Regions from separate parts of the Tardiphaga sp. 172_B4_N1_3 genome, predicted to be linked through region 1. Evidence: predicted binding sites of a transcription regulator. Region 1 holds the regulator's gene; each other region holds the start of a gene.

Evidence for each region. The regulator PhoB, encoded in region 1, activates phosphate uptake and scavenging genes when phosphate is short. The targets are predictions, from matches to a motif close to TGTCATNNANCTGTCAT.
Region 2: phnG (phosphonate C-P lyase system protein PhnG) is a predicted target of PhoB. The motif match lies at 1,313-1,329, and genes of this name have one in related genera.
Region 3: AB7783_RS12015 (STN domain-containing protein) is a predicted target of PhoB. The motif match lies at 2,146-2,162, and genes of this name have one in related genera.

What each region holds. Positions count from the first base shown of each region.
Region 1 is NZ_CP197238.1:5,311,012-5,314,283, reverse strand. It holds gene AB7783_RS25150 (GcrA family cell cycle regulator) at 334-843, shown strand; gene phoB (phosphate regulon transcriptional regulator PhoB) at 946-1,650, opposite strand; gene phoU (phosphate signaling complex protein PhoU) at 1,743-2,456, opposite strand; gene pstB (phosphate ABC transporter ATP-binding protein PstB) at 2,485-3,272, opposite strand, start outside.
Region 2 is NZ_CP197238.1:3,260,726-3,263,997, reverse strand. It holds gene AB7783_RS15440 (nuclear transport factor 2 family protein) at 58-525, shown strand; gene phnF (phosphonate metabolism transcriptional regulator PhnF) at 526-1,260, opposite strand; gene phnG (phosphonate C-P lyase system protein PhnG) at 1,386-1,847, shown strand; gene phnH (phosphonate C-P lyase system protein PhnH) at 1,850-2,458, shown strand; gene AB7783_RS15420 (carbon-phosphorus lyase complex subunit PhnI) at 2,461-3,272, shown strand, end outside.
Region 3 is NZ_CP197238.1:2,556,910-2,560,181, forward strand. It holds gene AB7783_RS12005 (FecR family protein) at 1-755, opposite strand, end outside; gene AB7783_RS12010 (RNA polymerase sigma factor) at 757-1,317, opposite strand; gene AB7783_RS12015 (STN domain-containing protein) at 1,310-2,005, opposite strand; gene AB7783_RS12020 (hypothetical protein) at 2,167-2,334, shown strand; gene AB7783_RS12025 (c-type cytochrome) at 2,349-2,738, opposite strand; gene AB7783_RS12030 (c-type cytochrome) at 2,811-3,272, opposite strand, start outside.

The DNA of each region.
Region 1 (3,272 bases):
CTATGTGTGCTGTGAAGACTGTCAACCGCGCACTGCGGCTTTCGAGTCACACGGAGTCGCAGAAAAAGCCGATTTTGCAGCTTTACTTGCAGAAGCATGTGGACGCGGCATGCCCGACTCTTGCGCGCGAGTCACGGCATATTGTAGCTTTTGCCTCGTCGGATACGACATCTCGTGCGGCGGTAGATCCTTTTGACACATCCAGTGCGGCGTAACAGCCGGACGCGAAATTCGCGCCCGGTGAGCGCTAAAGGATTCTGACCGCAGGGATTTTTGAAGTCTCAACTCGCAGCGCTGCCCGGTCAGGCCGGCGCTCACGAAGGGAAAACGGCGATGACGGTAATGACATGGACCGACGATCGCGTCGAACAGTTGAAGAAACTCTGGGAAGGCGGCCTTTCCGCCAGCCAGATCGCTGCGGAACTCGGTAACGTGACCCGCAACGCCGTGATCGGCAAGGTTCACCGCCTTGGCCTGTCCGGCCGTGCCAAGAGCCCCTCCTCGGCAGCTCCGCGGCAGCGCAAGGCGCGCCCGGTGCAGCAGATGGTACGCGTCGCCCGCCCGATGGCGCGCGGCAACACCGCGCTGGCCCATAATTACGAGATCGAGGCCGAGCCCGATCCGATCGCCTATGACAACATTGTGCCGATCAGCCAGCGCCTGTCGCTGGTCGAACTCAACGAAGCCACCTGCCATTGGCCGATCGGCGATCCGTCGAGCGCGGACTTCTATTTCTGCGGCGGCAAGGCCCTGGCCGGCGCCCCCTATTGCGCGCATCACTCGCGCATCGCTTATCAGCCGGCAAGCGACCGCCGCCGCGCAGTGCCAAAGCCGACGCGCTGAGCTGGAAAGCATCTAAACCAAATGAAAATGCCCGGTGATGAGCCGGGCATTTTTTGTTTGGGGCTTCTAACCTCGCCCCGCTTGCGGGGAGAAGGAAGATACCTACTCCGCCGCCTTGTCGAAGCGGTCATCCAGCGCGTAGCCGGCGCCGCGCACGGTGCGGATCGGATCGGGCTCACCGGCGGGGTTGAGCAGCTTGCGCAGGCGGCCAATATGCACGTCGACGGTGCGCTCGTCGATATAGATGTCGCGGCCCCAGACGCTGTCGAGCAACTGTTCGCGGCTGAACACGCGGCCCGGATGTTCCAGGAAGAACTCCAGCAGGCGATATTCGGTCGGACCGAGATCGATCGGACGGCTGGACCGCACCACGCGGCGCTTGTCACGGTCGAGTTCGATGTCGCCAAACGCCAGGACAGTAGCGAGACGCTCGGGAGCTGCACGACGGAGCAGGCCCTTCACGCGGGCCAGGAGCTCCGGCACGGAGAACGGCTTGACGATGTAGTCGTCGGCGCCGGTGGCGAGACCGCGAACGCGCTCGCTCTCTTCGCCGCGCGCCGTCAGCATGATGATCGGCAATGCCTTGGTTTCGGGCCGTGCGCGCAAGCGGCGGCACAGTTCGATGCCGGACAGGCCCGGCAGCATCCAGTCGAGCACCACGAGATCCGGCACCCGCTCCTTCAAGCGGGTGTCGGCATCGTCGCCGCGAGCGACGGTTTCAACATCATAGCCTTCGGCGTCGAGGTTGTAGCGAAGCAGCGTCGTTAGTGCCTCTTCATCTTCCACAACCAGAATGCGTGCATTCACAGCCATCTTGATCAATACCCTCAGTGACGTCCGACAAGTCTTTAAATCATGATCCTTGCGGAAGACTGGCTTCCACTTTTCCGGATCATGCTTCAGACCGTCGGCGTATTCGCGAATGTGGTCATGTCGCCCTTCGGGCGCTTGTCGAGGATCTGCTGGCCCTCGATCATGTAGAACACGGTTTCCGCAATATTGGTGGCATGGTCGCCGATCCGCTCGATATTCTTGGCGCAGAACATCAGGTGGATACAGAACGAAATGTTACGCGGGTCTTCCATCATATAGGTCAGGAGTTCGCGGAACAGCGAGGTGCAGATCGCGTCGATTTCCTCATCGCCCTTCCACACCGTCATCGCGGCGGGCAGATCATGTGCGGCATAGGCGTCGAGCACGGCCTTGACCTGGGTGGTCACGAGGTCGGTCATGTGCTCGAGGCCGCGGATCAGCTTCAGCGGATGGAAGTCGCTGTCGAGTGCATTGACGCGCTTGCCGATATTCTTGGAGAGATCGCCGATGCGTTCCAGATCGGTGGCGACGCGCAGCGCGCCGACGATCTCGCGCAAATCGACAGCCATCGGCTGGCGCTTGGCGATGGTCAGCACGGCGCGCTCTTCGATCGTGCGCTGCAACTGGTCGATCTCGGAGTCGGTGGCGACGACGCGGGCGCCAAGTGCGACATCCCGGCGGATCAGCGCGTCGACGGATTCGACGATCTGCCGTTCCGCGAGGCCACCCATCTCGGCGACGAGACGGGTCAGCTCCTGCAGATCGTCATCGAAAGCCTTGGTGGTGTGTTCAAAAGCCATCTCAAATTCCTCCCGCGAATATGTCGCGTCAGCCGAAGCGGCCGGTGATGTAATCCTGGGTGCGGCGATCGGTCGGCGACGTGAAGATCTTGTTGGTCTGATCGAACTCGATCAACTCGCCGAGATACATGAAGGCCGTGCTGTCGGAGACGCGGGCAGCCTGCTGCATGTTATGGGTCACGATCGCGATCGTGTACTGATCCTTCAACTCGTCGATCAGCTCCTCGATCTTCGCGGTCGAGATCGGATCCAGCGCCGAGCACGGCTCGTCGAACAGGATCACTTCCGGCCGCACCGCGATGGTGCGCGCGATGCACAGGCGCTGCTGCTGACCGCCCGACAGGCTGAGACCCGACGCGTTGAGCTTGTCCTTGACTTCGTTCCAGAGTGCACCGCCGCGCAGCGCCCTCTCGACGCGGATGTCCATCTCCGACTTGGAGATCTTTTCGTAGAGGCGGATACCGAAGGCGATGTTTTCGTAAATCGTCATCGGGAACGGAGTCGGCTTCTGGAACACCATGCCGACGCGGGCGCGCAGCAGGTTGAGGTCCAGCTTCGGATCCAGAATGTTCTGGTTGTCGAGCATGAGCTGACCTTCGGCGCGCTGGCCGGGATACAGATCATACATGCGGTTGAAGATGCGCAGCAGCGTGGACTTGCCGCAGCCCGACGGGCCGATGAACGCAGTCACGCGGTTCGCCATCAGCGTCAGGTTGATCTTCTTCAGGGCGTGGTGTTCGCCATAGTAGAAGTTCAGGTCGCGCACGGTGACCTTGGGACGGGTCTCGCCCTGCAGGGCCGACGGCGGCGGCATCG
Region 2 (3,272 bases), 2.1 Mb from region 1:
TCGACTCCGCATGCGGCAGGGCTACAATCCCTGCAACATCGCAAAGCCGAGGGTCCCATGTCGCGTCCACCGTTTCCGCCCTTCACCCGAGAGACCGCCGCCCAGAAGGCCCGCATGGCCGAGGACGCCTGGAATTCACGCGATCCGGTGAAAGTGTCGCTCGCCTATACCGAGGACTCGACCTGGCGCAATCGCGGCGAGTTCTTTCAGGGGCGCCCGGCGATCGTCGAATTCCTCACCCGTAAATGGGCGAAGGAGCACGAATATCGGCTGATCAAGGATTTGTGGGCGTTCGACGGCAATCACATTGCCGTGCGCTTTCAATATGAATGGCACGATGACGCCGGCAACTGGCATCGCTCCTATGGCAATGAGCAATGGGAGTTTGACGAGGCCGGCCTGATGCGCCGCCGCGAGGCGAGCATCAACGATGTGGCCATTGCTGAGAAGGATCGCCGTTTCCTGTGGCCGGCGCCGGGGCCGCGTCCGGCCGATGTGCCGGGTCTCGGCACCGACCCGTTCTAACTAAAGCGAACCGCTATCGACCACGAATTCGACGCGCTCGGCGACGAAGCGCGAATGCGTAGCGCTGAGCGGCGTGCCGTCGGCATCCACATCGATGGAATCGACAATCAAGATCGGACGCCCGAGGGCGACACCAAGCCGTGTCGCATCGGTCGCGTCGATGATCCCCGCGGTGACCTTCGTCGAGGCGCGGCGATAGTCCTTGATGCCGTAATGCGCCAGGGCCTTGGTCATCGAGCGCACGCGCTCATAGACCTTGCCGAAATTGGGAAAGCGTTCGGCCGACAGCCAGTTGGTGCCGACGCAGATCGGCGTCTTGTCCGCCAACCGCAAGGCTTCAATGCGGATCAGCGGAGCGCCGGCTTTGAGGCCAAGCTGCCTTGCGAGATCGCGTGTTGCCACATCGTCCCAGGCTCCGATCAATTGCGCTTGCGGCTCGCGCCCGCCGGCACCGGCAATTTCCGAGAAGCGCGTGCGTGATCGCAGGGGATATGCAAGCTTTGGCGATTCCACATAGGTGCCGCTGCCGCGCTCGGCGCGCACCAGGCCGCGTTCGGCCAGGGTCGCGAGGGCGCGGCGCACGGTGTGGCGATTGACGCGGTAGATGTCAGCCAGTTCAGTCTCGCCGGGCAGCTTTTCGCCAGCACCATAGCGGCCATCTGCAATGCCGCGCTCGATGCCGTCGGCCACATGCCGCCAAAGTGCCACGCCTGTTGGCTTGTCCTGAATGGTCACAAAATCGGTCCCGGAATGATGTCGACCACGCATTAGCGAAAAATCGTGCCGCTGTCACGAAACGGTCATTGCCTCCGCCTATAAAGTTGTCTAGTAAATCATACAACTTGTCGAGCGACGGTGACATGACTTCATCCTCCCTGAACCACCAGCAGGCCCGGCGCCGTGAGGCGATGGGGGTGCTTGGGCACTGCGCCACGGCGGATATCGCCGGTTATCTCGATGCAGTGGCTGTTCCCGCCCATGAACATCTGCGTCAGCCGGAGAACGGCCTGGTGATGCTGCGCGGCCGGATCGGCGGCGATGGCGCGCCATTCAATCTCGGCGAAGCGACCGTGTCGCGTGCCGCTGTACGGCTTGCCAGCGGTGAGGTCGGCTTCGGCTACACACTGGGTCGTGACGGCGCGAAGGCGCACCTGATCGCACTCTGCGATGCACTCATCCAGACCAGTGAATTTTCAGATGCTGTCGAGACCAAGGTGCTCACGCCGCTGCGCGCGCGCGTCGTCGCCGATAGCAAGCGCAAGGCTGCGGAGACCGCGGCGACCAAAGTCGATTTCTACACGCTTGTGCGCGGGGAGGGCTGATCATGACGACAGTTGCGGAAATGCCGGCCGGCTTCGCGGATAAGGTGCTTGCAGCGCAATCGACCTTCCGTTCGGTGATGGATGCGATGGCGCGTCCGGGTACCGTGCAGCGCATTCAGGCTGTTTCGGGCGTGCCTGCGCCGATGATGCGCGGCGCGGCGGCCATCGCGCTGACGCTGTTCGATCAGGATACGCCGGTGTGGCTCGATGCCAAGTTGGCGGCGACGATGGATGTTGCCAAGTGGATCAAGTTTCACACCAGCGCGCCGGTCATCGCCGATCCCGCCGTGTGTGCCTTCGCCGTGGTGGCTGATGCTGCCGCGCTGCCGTCCTTCGAGCACTTCGCCTTCGGCACCGGCGAATATCCGGATCGCTCCACCACGATCGTTCTGCAGGTGGCGAGCCTGACTGAAGGCCCGACCTATGAATTGCGCGGTCCGGGTATCGATGGTGCCACCATCCTGCGTGCTGCGATCGGTGTGCCGGATCTGCTGGATCGTCTCGCGCTGAATGCCTCGCTGTTTCCCCGCGGCATCGATCTCGTGCTGGTCTCCGGCGAATCCATCGTCGCGCTGCCGCGTACCACGCGTCTTGTCGCGAAGGAGGGCTGAGCATGTATGTCGCCGTCAAGGGTGGCGAACGCGCCATCGAGAATGCACATCGTCTGCTGGCTCATGAACGCCGCGGCGATCGCGACGTGCCGGAAATATCGCTGGCGCAGATCTCCAATCAGCTCGGCCTCGCCGTCGATCGCGTGATGACCGAAGGCTCGCTCTATGATCGCGAGCTCGCGGCGCTGGCCATCAAGCAGGCACGCGGCGACATGATCGAGGCGATCTTCCTGCTGCGCGCCTTCCGCGCGACGCTGCCGCGGTTCGGTTCGAGTGAGCCCGTCGATACGTCGCAGATGCAGGTGCGCCGCCGCGTCTCCTCGACCTTCAAGGACATGCCGGGCGGCCAGGTGCTCGGCCCGACCTTCGACTATACGCATCGTCTGCTCGATCCGGTATTGACCGGCGAGTCCTCGCCCGAGCAGCCCGTCATGACCGATGCAGAGCCGGGCGTGATGCCGCGCGTAACGGACATTCTCGGCCGCGATGGCCTGATCGAAACGTCGCCTGCGGAAGATCCCGAGAAGCCGGTCGGCGATCTCACTCGCGATGCGCTGAGCTTCCCGGCAGATCGCGATCTGCGGCTGCAGAATCTGGCGCGGGCCGATGAAGGGTTTCTTCTGTCGCTTGGTTACTCGTCGCAGCGCGGCTATGGCCGCAACCATCCTTTCGCCGGTGAAATCCGCCTCGGCGAGGTCGAGGTTGAATTCATGGCCGAGGATGTTGGCTTCGCGGTGCCGCTGGGGTCGATCACGCTGACCGAGTGCCAGATGGTCAATCAGTTCAAGGGCTCGGATACCGAGGCGCCTTGCTT
Region 3 (3,272 bases), 2.8 Mb from region 1:
CGTTGCCACGCCGAAACCACTGCGGGGTCGATCGTCACCACATCTTCGATCGCATTGGGGCGATAGTTCACCTGCTGTCGTGGCCCGAGCATGATGGTGCGGTCGGGATGTTCGACCTGAACCTCATTTGCCAGACAGGTCACGCTGATCATCGCGCCCGTATGGCGAACATCGAAATGAGCATTGACCGCTGAGGTTCTGCCTGTCCCCGCCACGACGCTGAATCGCTTTGAGCTGTCGTCGGGCATGGCGAATGATGCTTCACCGGCAATCAATTCGATCGCATCGGCGGCGATGGAAATGCTGGTTCGGGCATTCATGTCGATCGACAATCCGTCGGTGACGGAAATCTGGCGCCGTTCGCCGGCACCGGTCCGAAAATCGGCCTGCAGTTCGGAATAAGACGGCCATAGCCCCAGCGGAGGACGGGCGATCAGCACCCCGGCTGCAGAGGCAGCCAGCGCGCCACCAATGAATGCGCGGCGTCCCACAAGCCCGGGGCGCCCGAACCTTGGCCGCGCGAGTGCGGCCCGTTCATCCGCAACCAGACTCTCACCGACAGGACCCAAGGCTTGCCAGAACTGGCTCGCCGCTGAAAACGCTGCCGCATGTGCGGGGCTTCGGCCGCACCACTGCCGAAGCGCCGTTGCATCCGTCGCTGTGGCCTCCCCCGACGTCAGTCGCCTGACCCAGGCGTGAGCCTCACGATCCAGCGGCGACAGTTCGCCCGCGTCCTGTTCGGTCTCGACCATCATCTCAAGCCTTCTTCCGGCCAAAGCGCGTCGCGCAATATTCCTGTGCCTGTCTCAATTCCTTCTCGACCATGCTGGTCGAAATTCCAAAACGCTCCGCGATTTGCTGTCGGGACAAACCTTCCAGGCGCACCGCCAGGAGGATGGCGCGCTGGCGCGGCGGTAGTGTCGCGATGACACCCTTGAGCCGCAGCATGTCGGCCCTGCCCTCGAATATCTGCAAAGCGTTCGGCGCATCGTCTGCGATGTGAAGCAGATCCTCGACGTCAGATGCCGAAAGGCGGCGATTTTCAGCGCGCAAGCGATTGACGGCAATATTGAATGCCGTGCGAAACAGATAGGCCGTCGGATTGCGGATCGTGCCGACAATCTCGGCGGCGCCGAGCCGCAGATAAGTGTCCTGCAGCGCCTCCTCCGCCCACTCTTGCGAGCCGAGACGACGCGCGAGGCGCATTTTCAGATCGCCATAACGGTCGATCAGAAGCGTCTGCAACCCCGCCAACGCAGACACGTTCTGCCTGGAGGGAAGCTCGTCATCACCAAGCGGATCCGGCCTCTCACCCATGGCGTTGACCGGCTTCGACCGAACGACATTCCACCGTTCCTCCTGCCGACCGTGGCAGAATGATCATCGTGAACGGCTGCGCCATCGGCGCTGGCGGCGCTTCGCCGACAACCATTCCTTGCAAGGCGCCCACGATGGCACGGTCGCGCCGGTCGGTACCGGAAGATCCAAGCAGCCTCAACTGCTGGATATTTCCTTCCGTGCCGATCCGGAAGCTGAACGCAATGCGATAGTCACCGGGCCGGGTTTCCGTTTGTGCGCACAATGAATCATTGACCTTTGCCTGCAATAGCCCGGAATAGCGCTGCTGCAGGGAGTCCTGCTGTGATAGCGCAGCATAGGCGATGGATGACGCTGCTTTAGTCACCGGAGCTTCATCTCGCGCTGGAACAATCACAAAGGCATTGGGCGCTGCATACTCAACAATGAGATTGCTGTCTTGCAACATTAACAAGAGAGCGGCGGCAGGTGTAAACTGGCCTGCGACCGTCTTCGACATGCGCCCTATAGCAAGATTTCCGCGGTAAAGACCAACGATACCTGTCGCCGCGCTGTATTTTTCCAGCGCAGACACGAGCGGCTGTGACGGAATATCGAACCATAATTCGGTGTCCCGCGCAGGCGTATCCGACAACGCCGTACTGGGGAGAATGATCGCAGCCAGGATATTGAACCAGAGAGCGAGCATCCGGAACTGCCGTAAGGGTTTCGGGCAGACATTTCGCGTTGTCGCCTTGCGCGAACACACCTCGCAACACCCCAAAACGCGCAACTTCGTTCAACCCCACGATTGGCGCCCCGATTATCCAGCACCTTACTATTGTTTTTGTGATGGATTGGTGACGCCAGATGCAAGGCATCATTTCGGATCTGGCACGACGAAGCGTGACGTCGGGCATTTCCACGACCGGCTCTGCTACGCAGGAGGTGCTGGGCTCGGCGACAAAACTCGCGTCGCAATCGGAAGTGCTGCGCAACGAAGTCGACCGCTTCCTGGCGAGCATCAGAGCCGCTTAAGAAGCGGCAGCGCTTTAGCCGCCCTTTTTCCCGTCCGCCGCGAACTGCTTCAGGAACGCGGTGAGATCCTTGATCTCCTGCTCGTTCTTGATGCCGGCAAAGCTCATCTTGGTGCCGGGGATCTTGCCCTTCGGGTCCTTGATATAGTCGGTGAACACCTGATCATCCCAGGTCAGGCCGGAATTCTTGTTGGCGTCGGAATAATTATAGCCCGCGACAGTGCCGGATTTGCGCCCGAACAGACCGTTCAGGATCGGCCCCACGGTGTTCTTCGCGGTCTCGCCGACCTGATGACAGGAGCGGCACTTGTGGAAGGACTTCTCCCCGGCTGCAACATCCTGCGCCATGGCATCGGTTGTCATCAGTGCGAGCGACAGAGCGAGCAGCGAAAAGCGGAACGTCATCCTGATCAAACCTCGATTATCGTGATTGTCGTGGCGTGTCTGCGAGGGCGGCAAGTCAAGAATGCCGTCGCACTATTCGACCTTGGGGCCGGACTTGCCATCGGGCGTGACGTCGATGGCCATCGCCCGCCCGGTCACCTTCGGTGCCGGCCGGCAATCCTTCATGCATGGGTTCTTGTTCCAGAAATGCTTCTCGGACGTCTCGCGATCATCCTCGAAGAACGCCGCTGCATTCGGCATCTTGATCGACGTAAAATTCTTCTCATTGAGTTCGAATGTCTCGTCCTTGACGATATCGTTCATGCTGAGGATGTAAGCCGTCAGCGCATAGACCTCGTCATTGGTCAGCGACTGCGCATTGCCGTAAGGCATCGCGCGCTTGATATAGTCGAACACGGTGGAAAGATCGGGCCAGAACGAACCGACGGTCTTGTCTGGCCGATCCGCCTTCAATGTCCCGGCGCCGCCGGCAAGCACCGGCCATCGACCGACGCCCTGTCCGAATTCGCCGTGACAGGACGCACACTTCTCCTG